Skermanella rosea: one gene and its partner. The protein of the gene in region 1 binds, or shares a complex with, the protein of each later gene. Links are inferred from orthologs where the notes say so. Each region holds a gene or a part of one and is shown in the gene's direction. Other genes may lie near its edges.

Region 1 (3,241 bases):
TGTAGTCCTCGCAACCTCCTTCGCGAATTTTCTCCTCATCGCCTTTCATGGCGAACGCGGTGACCGCGATGATGGGAATCGCCTTGAGGTCATCGTCTTCCTTGATCCATTTGGTTACTTCCAGCCCGGACACCTCCGGGAGCTGGATGTCCATCAGGATCAGGTCGGGCCGGTGGAGACGCGCCAGCTTCAGCGCTTCCATCCCGTCCTTGGTCTGCAATGTCGCATAGCCGTGGGCCTCGAGCAGGTCATGAAACAGCTTCATGTTCAGTTCGTTGTCTTCCACGATCAGCACCCGCTTGGCACCCTCGGGGTCGGCGGACTTGACATCGTCCCAAGCTTGATCGGCAGACATTATAACTCTCCATGACCTCTTACAACCGGCACCGCCGCGGCTCACGGCCGGTAGCGCCGGGCGTGCCGGTGGCCGCACACCTCATCCACTTCTAGAAGGCGAAGGTTAAGGTGTGGTTACCGCGCTGTTGTTGCAGGGATGTTCGATGCACGAAACGCATATTCCGAATGGTAGGCCGAGCGAACTATACGGACAGCAGCGGCACGGGCGTGGCATGATCCCGGCACTGCAACCCGCGCCAACCTTACACGGCAACCCGGCACGCGTCCATGTACTGTGACTTCGGCGCGGCGGCGCCCCGGACGGGATCACGCCGGACGGGATCACGAAGGACCGGTTCGAGACCATGCGATGGAATCCGACGCGATGGGCGCTGAACGCCTGATTCGATCGGGGCCGGCCGTTCCCGGCCTGTGCCGCGACTGCGGCGGGGAGGCGCCGCCGGGAGCGGCGAGATGCCCTGCCTGCGGCTCGCGGCGGCTTACCCGCCATGCCGAACTGCACGCCCTGTCGATCGCCCATATCGACTGCGACGCCTTCTATGCCAGCGTCGAGAAGCGGGACGATCCGAAGCTGGCGGACCTGCCGGTGATCGTCGGCGGCGGCCAGCGCGGAGTCGTCGCGGCCTGCTGCTACGTGGCCAGGCTCTACGGGGTACGGTCGGCGATGCCGATGTTCAAGGCCCTTTCGCTGTGCCCCAACGCGGTGGTGTTGCCGCCCGACATGAGGAAGTACCAGGCGGTCGGGCGCGAGGTCCGGGCCAGGATGCTGGAGCTGACCCCCCTGGTCCAGCCGCTGTCGATCGACGAGGCCTTCCTGGACCTGACCGGCACGGAACGGCTGCACGGCGGCAGCCCGGCGCGGACGCTGATCCGGCTGGTGCGCCGGCTGGAGACGGAGATCGGCATCACCGCCTCCATCGGGCTCAGCTACAACAAGTTCCTGGCCAAGGTGGCGAGCGACCTCGACAAGCCGCGCGGCTTCAAGGCGATCGGACGGGCCGAGGCGCTGGACTTCCTGGCTCCCCAGCCGGTCGGCCTGATCTGGGGCGTCGGGGCCGCCCTGCAGCGCAAGCTGGAGCAGGACGGCATCCGCACCATCGCCGAACTGCGCGAGCGCGACGAGCACCACCTGATGAAGCGCTACGGCGTGATGGGGCGCCGTCTCTTCCGGTTCGCCCGCGGCGAGGACCTGCGCACGGTCGATCCTGACGAGGAGACCAAGAGCATCTCGGCCGAGACCACCTTCAGCCAGGACATCGCCGACCTGGAAGACTTGAGCAACCGGCTGTGGCCCCTGTGCGAGACGGTCGCCCGGCGGCTGAAGGCCCAGGATCTCGCCGGCGGGTCGGTGGTGCTGAAGCTCAAGACCGCCGATTTCCGCCAAGTGACGCGGAGCCGCAAGCTGGGCTCTCCGACCCGGATGGCGGACGCCATCTTCCAGGCGGCCCTGCCCCTGCTGGAGCGCGAGGCGACCGGCACCCGGTACCGCCTGATCGGCATCGGCTGCGCCGACCTGGCCGAGGCCCGGCGCGCCGATCCGCCCGACCTGCTGGACCCCGACCGCATGCGCCGCAACGAGGTGGAGCGGGCGATGGACCAGGTCCGCGACCGGCTGGGCGACACGGCCGTCGTCAAGGGGCGCGGATTCGTTCCGCGCTCCACCCCGCTGCTGCCCGGCCTGCCGATGCCGCCCCGCCGGAGACGGCGCTGAACGGGAAGGATCAGCAGCGCGGCCGGGGGATCGACTCGATCTGCTCCAGCACGGCGGCGACCGTGAAATCGCCGTAGTCGATCAGCATCGATTGGGCGACGCCGTTCTCGAACAGCTTCAGGCTCATCTCGTACTCGGGGGCGGCATCGTCGCTGTCCATGGGGAAGAACGCCATGCGGACCGGCCAGACGGCGCCGTGGAGCAGCTTGGCGTCGAACTTGCCGTCCAGCGCCGGCTCCGTCCGCAGCCCCAGGGCGGCGCTGATCTCGGTCGCCCCGTCGGTATCGGAGCCGTCGAAGACGGTGGTGCCGAACAGCTTGTCGCCGGCCGCCGCATGCTTCAGCAGCTGGATCGTGTGCATGCTGGGGAACAGGGTGCCGCCGGGCAGCTCGATCTCCTGCTCCTCCGGCTTGACGTATCGGGCGACGCCGGGCCGGTCGCCATAGGCCTCGGCGGTGCCGCGCAGCTCCTCGTCCAGCTCGCCGTTGACCAGCTTGCGGACGTTGAAGCGGTAGGACTCGCCGTCCTTCGACTCCCAGGTGGCGTAGTTGGTCGACATGTCGACCTGCTCGCCCTCGGAATACTGGAAGCGCAGCTGGAAGCGCTGCTCGATGGTCCAGCCGTCGCAGGCATCCGCCCATTCGAACATCATCTGGCCGCGGACGTCGGACACGGTGCTGCTGTTGCGCGCCGAGGCCAGCGACATCTTGTAGATCGCCCGGTGCGGGGCGATCTCCACGGCGGCTCGGGCGGGAAACGCCGACGGCACGATGGTCAGCAGGCCGAGCAACGCCGTGAAGGCGACGCGGGCAGCGGGGCGGAAATCTTTCAAGGTGACGACCACAAATTGGTTTACAGCGGTTTACGGCGTGAAGCCCAGGGGTAAGCATAGTAGTTTCGCGCGCGGGAAAAAGCCGAAACATCCTTTTTCGGCATTTCCCCCGGAATTAGCGAGTTCAAGCGCCAGAGGACAGCCCGATGAACGCTCCGAACGGGACCACCCGACCAGTTCTCCTCCTGACCCGCCGGTATCCCGACGCGGTCATGGCCCGTGCCGGCCGCGACTATCGCATCCTGCCCAACGAGGACGACCATCCCTATGGCGTGGAGGAGATGGCGCGCCGGGCGGACGGCGCCGACGCCCTGCTGGTCTGCGCGGTCGATCCGGTCCCG
Region 2 (3,145 bases), 1.4 Mb from region 1 along the record:
ACCGCCGGGTGCTGTACCTGTCGGCCGAGAAGTTCATGTACCAGTTCATCCGGGCGCTCCGGTTCAAGGACACCATGGCCTTCAAGGAGCAGTTCCGGTCGGTCGACGTGCTGATGATCGACGACGTACAGTTCATCAGCGGCAAGGACAGCACCCAGGAGGAGTTCTTCCACACCTTCAACGCCCTGGTCGACCAGAACCGCCAGGTCGTGATCTCGGCCGACAAGTCGCCGTCCGACCTGGAGGGGATGGAGGAGCGGCTGCGCTCCCGCCTGGGCTGGGGGCTGGTCGCGGACATACACCCGACCACCTACGAGCTCCGGCTCGGCATCCTCCAGGCCAAGGCCGAGTCGATGAACGTCCAGATCAACTCCAAGGTCCTGGAGTTCCTGGCCCACAAGATCACCTCCAACGTCCGCGAGCTGGAAGGCGCCCTGAACCGCATCGTCGCCCATGCCGAGCTGGTCGGCCGGGCGATCACGCTGGAATCGACCCAGGAGGTGTTGCACGACCTGCTCCGGGCCAACGACCGCCGCGTGACCATCGACGAGATCCAGAAGAAGGTGGCGGAGCACTACAACATCCGCCTCGCCGACATGCATTCCGCCCGGCGCGCCCGCGCCGTCGCCCGGCCCCGGCAGGTCGCCATGTACCTGGCCAAGCAGCTCACCGCCCGCTCCCTGCCGGAGATCGGCCGCAAGTTCGGCGGCCGCGACCACACCACCGTGATGCACGCCGTCCGCAAGGTGGAGGAGCTGAGGACGTCCGACCAGAGCTTCGCCGAGGACGTCGAGCTGCTGCGCCGCATGCTGGAGGGCTGAGCGGCCCCGCCGCCGCTCCGGCCGCCGCCCGGGAACGCCGCTTCCGGCCGGCGGATCGCGTTCGGAATCCGTTAGCTTTTCGCCCGCGTGTGCTATAGTCGCCGCCCGCTTCGCGGCATCCGACGGGGTGCGCGCGGCAGCGGACACACCTGTCGGAACCGGCTAAAGCCCCTCGAGACCAGCGGATCAGCATGAAAATCACGATCGAACGCGCCGCCCTCCTCCGCTCCCTCGGGCATGTTCAAAGCGTGGTGGAACGCCGGAACACGATCCCCATCCTGTCCAACGTCATGCTGAAGGCCGAGAACGGCGAGCTTGCGCTGACCGCGACCGACATGGACCTGGAGATCGTCGAGTCCGTTCCCGCCGACATCGCCCAGCCGGGAGCGACCACGGCGCCGGCCCACACCCTGTACGACATCGTCCGCAAGCTGCCCGACGGCAGCCAGGTGGAACTGGACAGCTCCGGCGACAACGGGCTGCTGACGCTTCGGTCGGGCCGCTCCAACTTCAAGCTGGGCTGCCTGCCGGTCGAGGACTTCCCCCAGATGTCCGGCGGCGACATGGCGCACCGCTTCAGCCTCGCCGCGTCGGACCTGCGGAACCTGGTGGACCGCACCCGCTTCGCGATCTCCACGGAGGAGACCCGCTACTATCTCAACGGCATCTACCTGCACGCCACCAAGTCGCGCGCCGGCGAGGCGGAGATGCCGGTGCTGCGCGCGGTCGCGACCGACGGCCACCGGCTGGCCCGGGTCGAGATCCCGCTGCCCGACGGGGCGGCCGGCATTCCCGGCGTGATCGTGCCGCGCAAGACCGTGCTGGAGATCCGCAAGCTGATCGACGAGGCGGCCGACCGGATCGAGGTCAGCCTGTCCGAGACCAAGGTCCGCTTCGGCTTCGACGCCGTGACCGTCACGTCCAAGCTGATCGACGGCACTTTCCCCGACTACGAGCGGGTGATCCCGACCGGCAACGACAAGGTGCTGGAGGTGGACAGCCGGGTCTTCGCCAGCGCGGTGGACCGGGTCGCGACCATCTCGACCGAGAAGAGCCGGGCGGTCAAGCTGAGCATCGACCGGGGCAACCTGACCCTGTCGGCGACCAGCCCCGAGGCCGGCAGCGCCACCGAGGAGCTGGAGGTCAGTTATGACAGCTCCCCCCTCGAAATCGGTTTCAACTCTCGCTATCTATTGGACATCACTCAGCAGATCGAGGGTGACGGCGCCCGGTTCACCATGGCCGACGCCGCGTCGCCCACGATCGTCCGGGATGTGGCCGACAGTTCGGCCCTGTATGTTCTGATGCCGATGCGCGTTTGACGCGCGGCCGTGCGGGAAGCGCGGCCCTCGCGGCGTGGCCGGGCAGGGGTCCGGGCGCCGCCGCGGGTATGGCCGGAGTTCCGATGCCGCCAGTTGCGATGCCGCCAGCCCCGATAGCCCTGCGCGATGCGCCAGCCCCCCGGCTGGCGGTCACCCGCCTGACCCTGACGCAGTTCCGCTGCTACGACGGCGCGCGTCTCGACGCGGACGCGCGTCCCGTCGTGCTGACGGGGCCGAACGGCGCCGGCAAGACCAACCTTTTGGAAGCCGTCAGCTTCCTGTCGCCCGGCCGCGGCCTGCGCCGCGCCCGCCTGGCCGACGTGGAGCGGATCGGCGCGCCGGAAGGCAGCGGCTGGGCGGTCGCGGCGCGGGTCGCGACCCCGTTCGGCCCGGTCGACATCGGCACCGGCCGCGACGGCACCGCCGACGGGCAGCCGGAGCGCCGCCTCGTCCGGATCGACGGCCACCCCGTGCGCGGCCAGGTGGCCCTGGCCGAGCATGTGGCGCTGACCTGGCTGACGCCCCAGATGGACCGGCTGTTCGTCGAGGGATCGAGCGGCCGGCGCCGCTTCCTGGACCGGCTGGTGTTCGGCTTCGACCCGGCCCATGCCGGACGGCTCAGCCGCTACGAGCACGCGCTGCGCGAACGGGGCCGGCTGCTGCGCGACGGGCGCGGCGACGAGTCCTGGCTGTCCGCGCTGGAGGACGAGATGGCGACCTCCGGCGTCGCGGTCGCCGCCGCCCGGCGCGACATGGTGGCGCGGCTCCAGCAGGCGTGCGAGCAGGCGACCGGCCCGTTCCCGCGGGCCGACCTCGCGGTTTCCGGCACGGTGGAGGACTGGTTGGCCGACCAGCCGGCCCTGGCGGCCGAGGATGCGCTGCGCCGCCGGCTTTCCGAGTCCCGCCGCCACGACGGCTCCGGCGAGGGTACCGCGGGTCCCCACCGCAGCGACCTCGCGGTCCGCCACCGCGGCAAGGACATGCCGGCCGAGTTCTGCTCGA

The links. The genes of interacting proteins can lie anywhere in the genome.
Region 2: the proteins of JL101_RS06705 (region 1) and dnaN are in contact, whole or in part, in a solved structure (PDB 1OK7), measured with the Escherichia coli proteins. The link is inferred for Skermanella rosea from one-to-one orthologs.

The regions. Positions count from the first base shown.
Region 1 is NZ_CP086111.1:1,442,763-1,446,003, reverse strand. The notes cover bases 1-2,887. They hold JL101_RS06705 (DNA polymerase IV), read left to right. Parts: upstream 1-706; coding sequence 707-2,068; downstream 2,069-2,887. Other genes in these bases: JL101_RS06700 (cell envelope integrity EipB family protein), read right to left, coding at 2,079-2,887; JL101_RS06710 (response regulator), read right to left, coding at 1-355. Also shown: more of JL101_RS06700, read right to left, coding at 2,888-2,900; JL101_RS06695 (2-hydroxyacid dehydrogenase), read left to right, coding at 3,047-3,241. UniProt on the Escherichia coli protein: Poorly processive, error-prone DNA polymerase involved in translesion repair and untargeted mutagenesis. Copies undamaged DNA at stalled replication forks, which arise in vivo from mismatched or misaligned primer ends.
Region 2 is NZ_CP086111.1:608-3,752, forward strand. Bases 287-3,077 are described here. They hold dnaN (DNA polymerase III subunit beta), read left to right. Parts: upstream 287-1,012; coding sequence 1,013-2,143; downstream 2,144-3,077. Other genes in these bases: dnaA (chromosomal replication initiator protein DnaA), read left to right, coding at 287-821; recF (DNA replication/repair protein RecF), read left to right, coding at 2,227-3,077. Outside these bases: more of dnaA, read left to right, coding at 1-286; more of recF, read left to right, coding at 3,078-3,145. UniProt on the Escherichia coli protein: Confers DNA tethering and processivity to DNA polymerases and other proteins. Acts as a clamp, forming a ring around DNA (a reaction catalyzed by the clamp-loading complex) which diffuses in an ATP-independent manner freely and bidirectionally along dsDNA.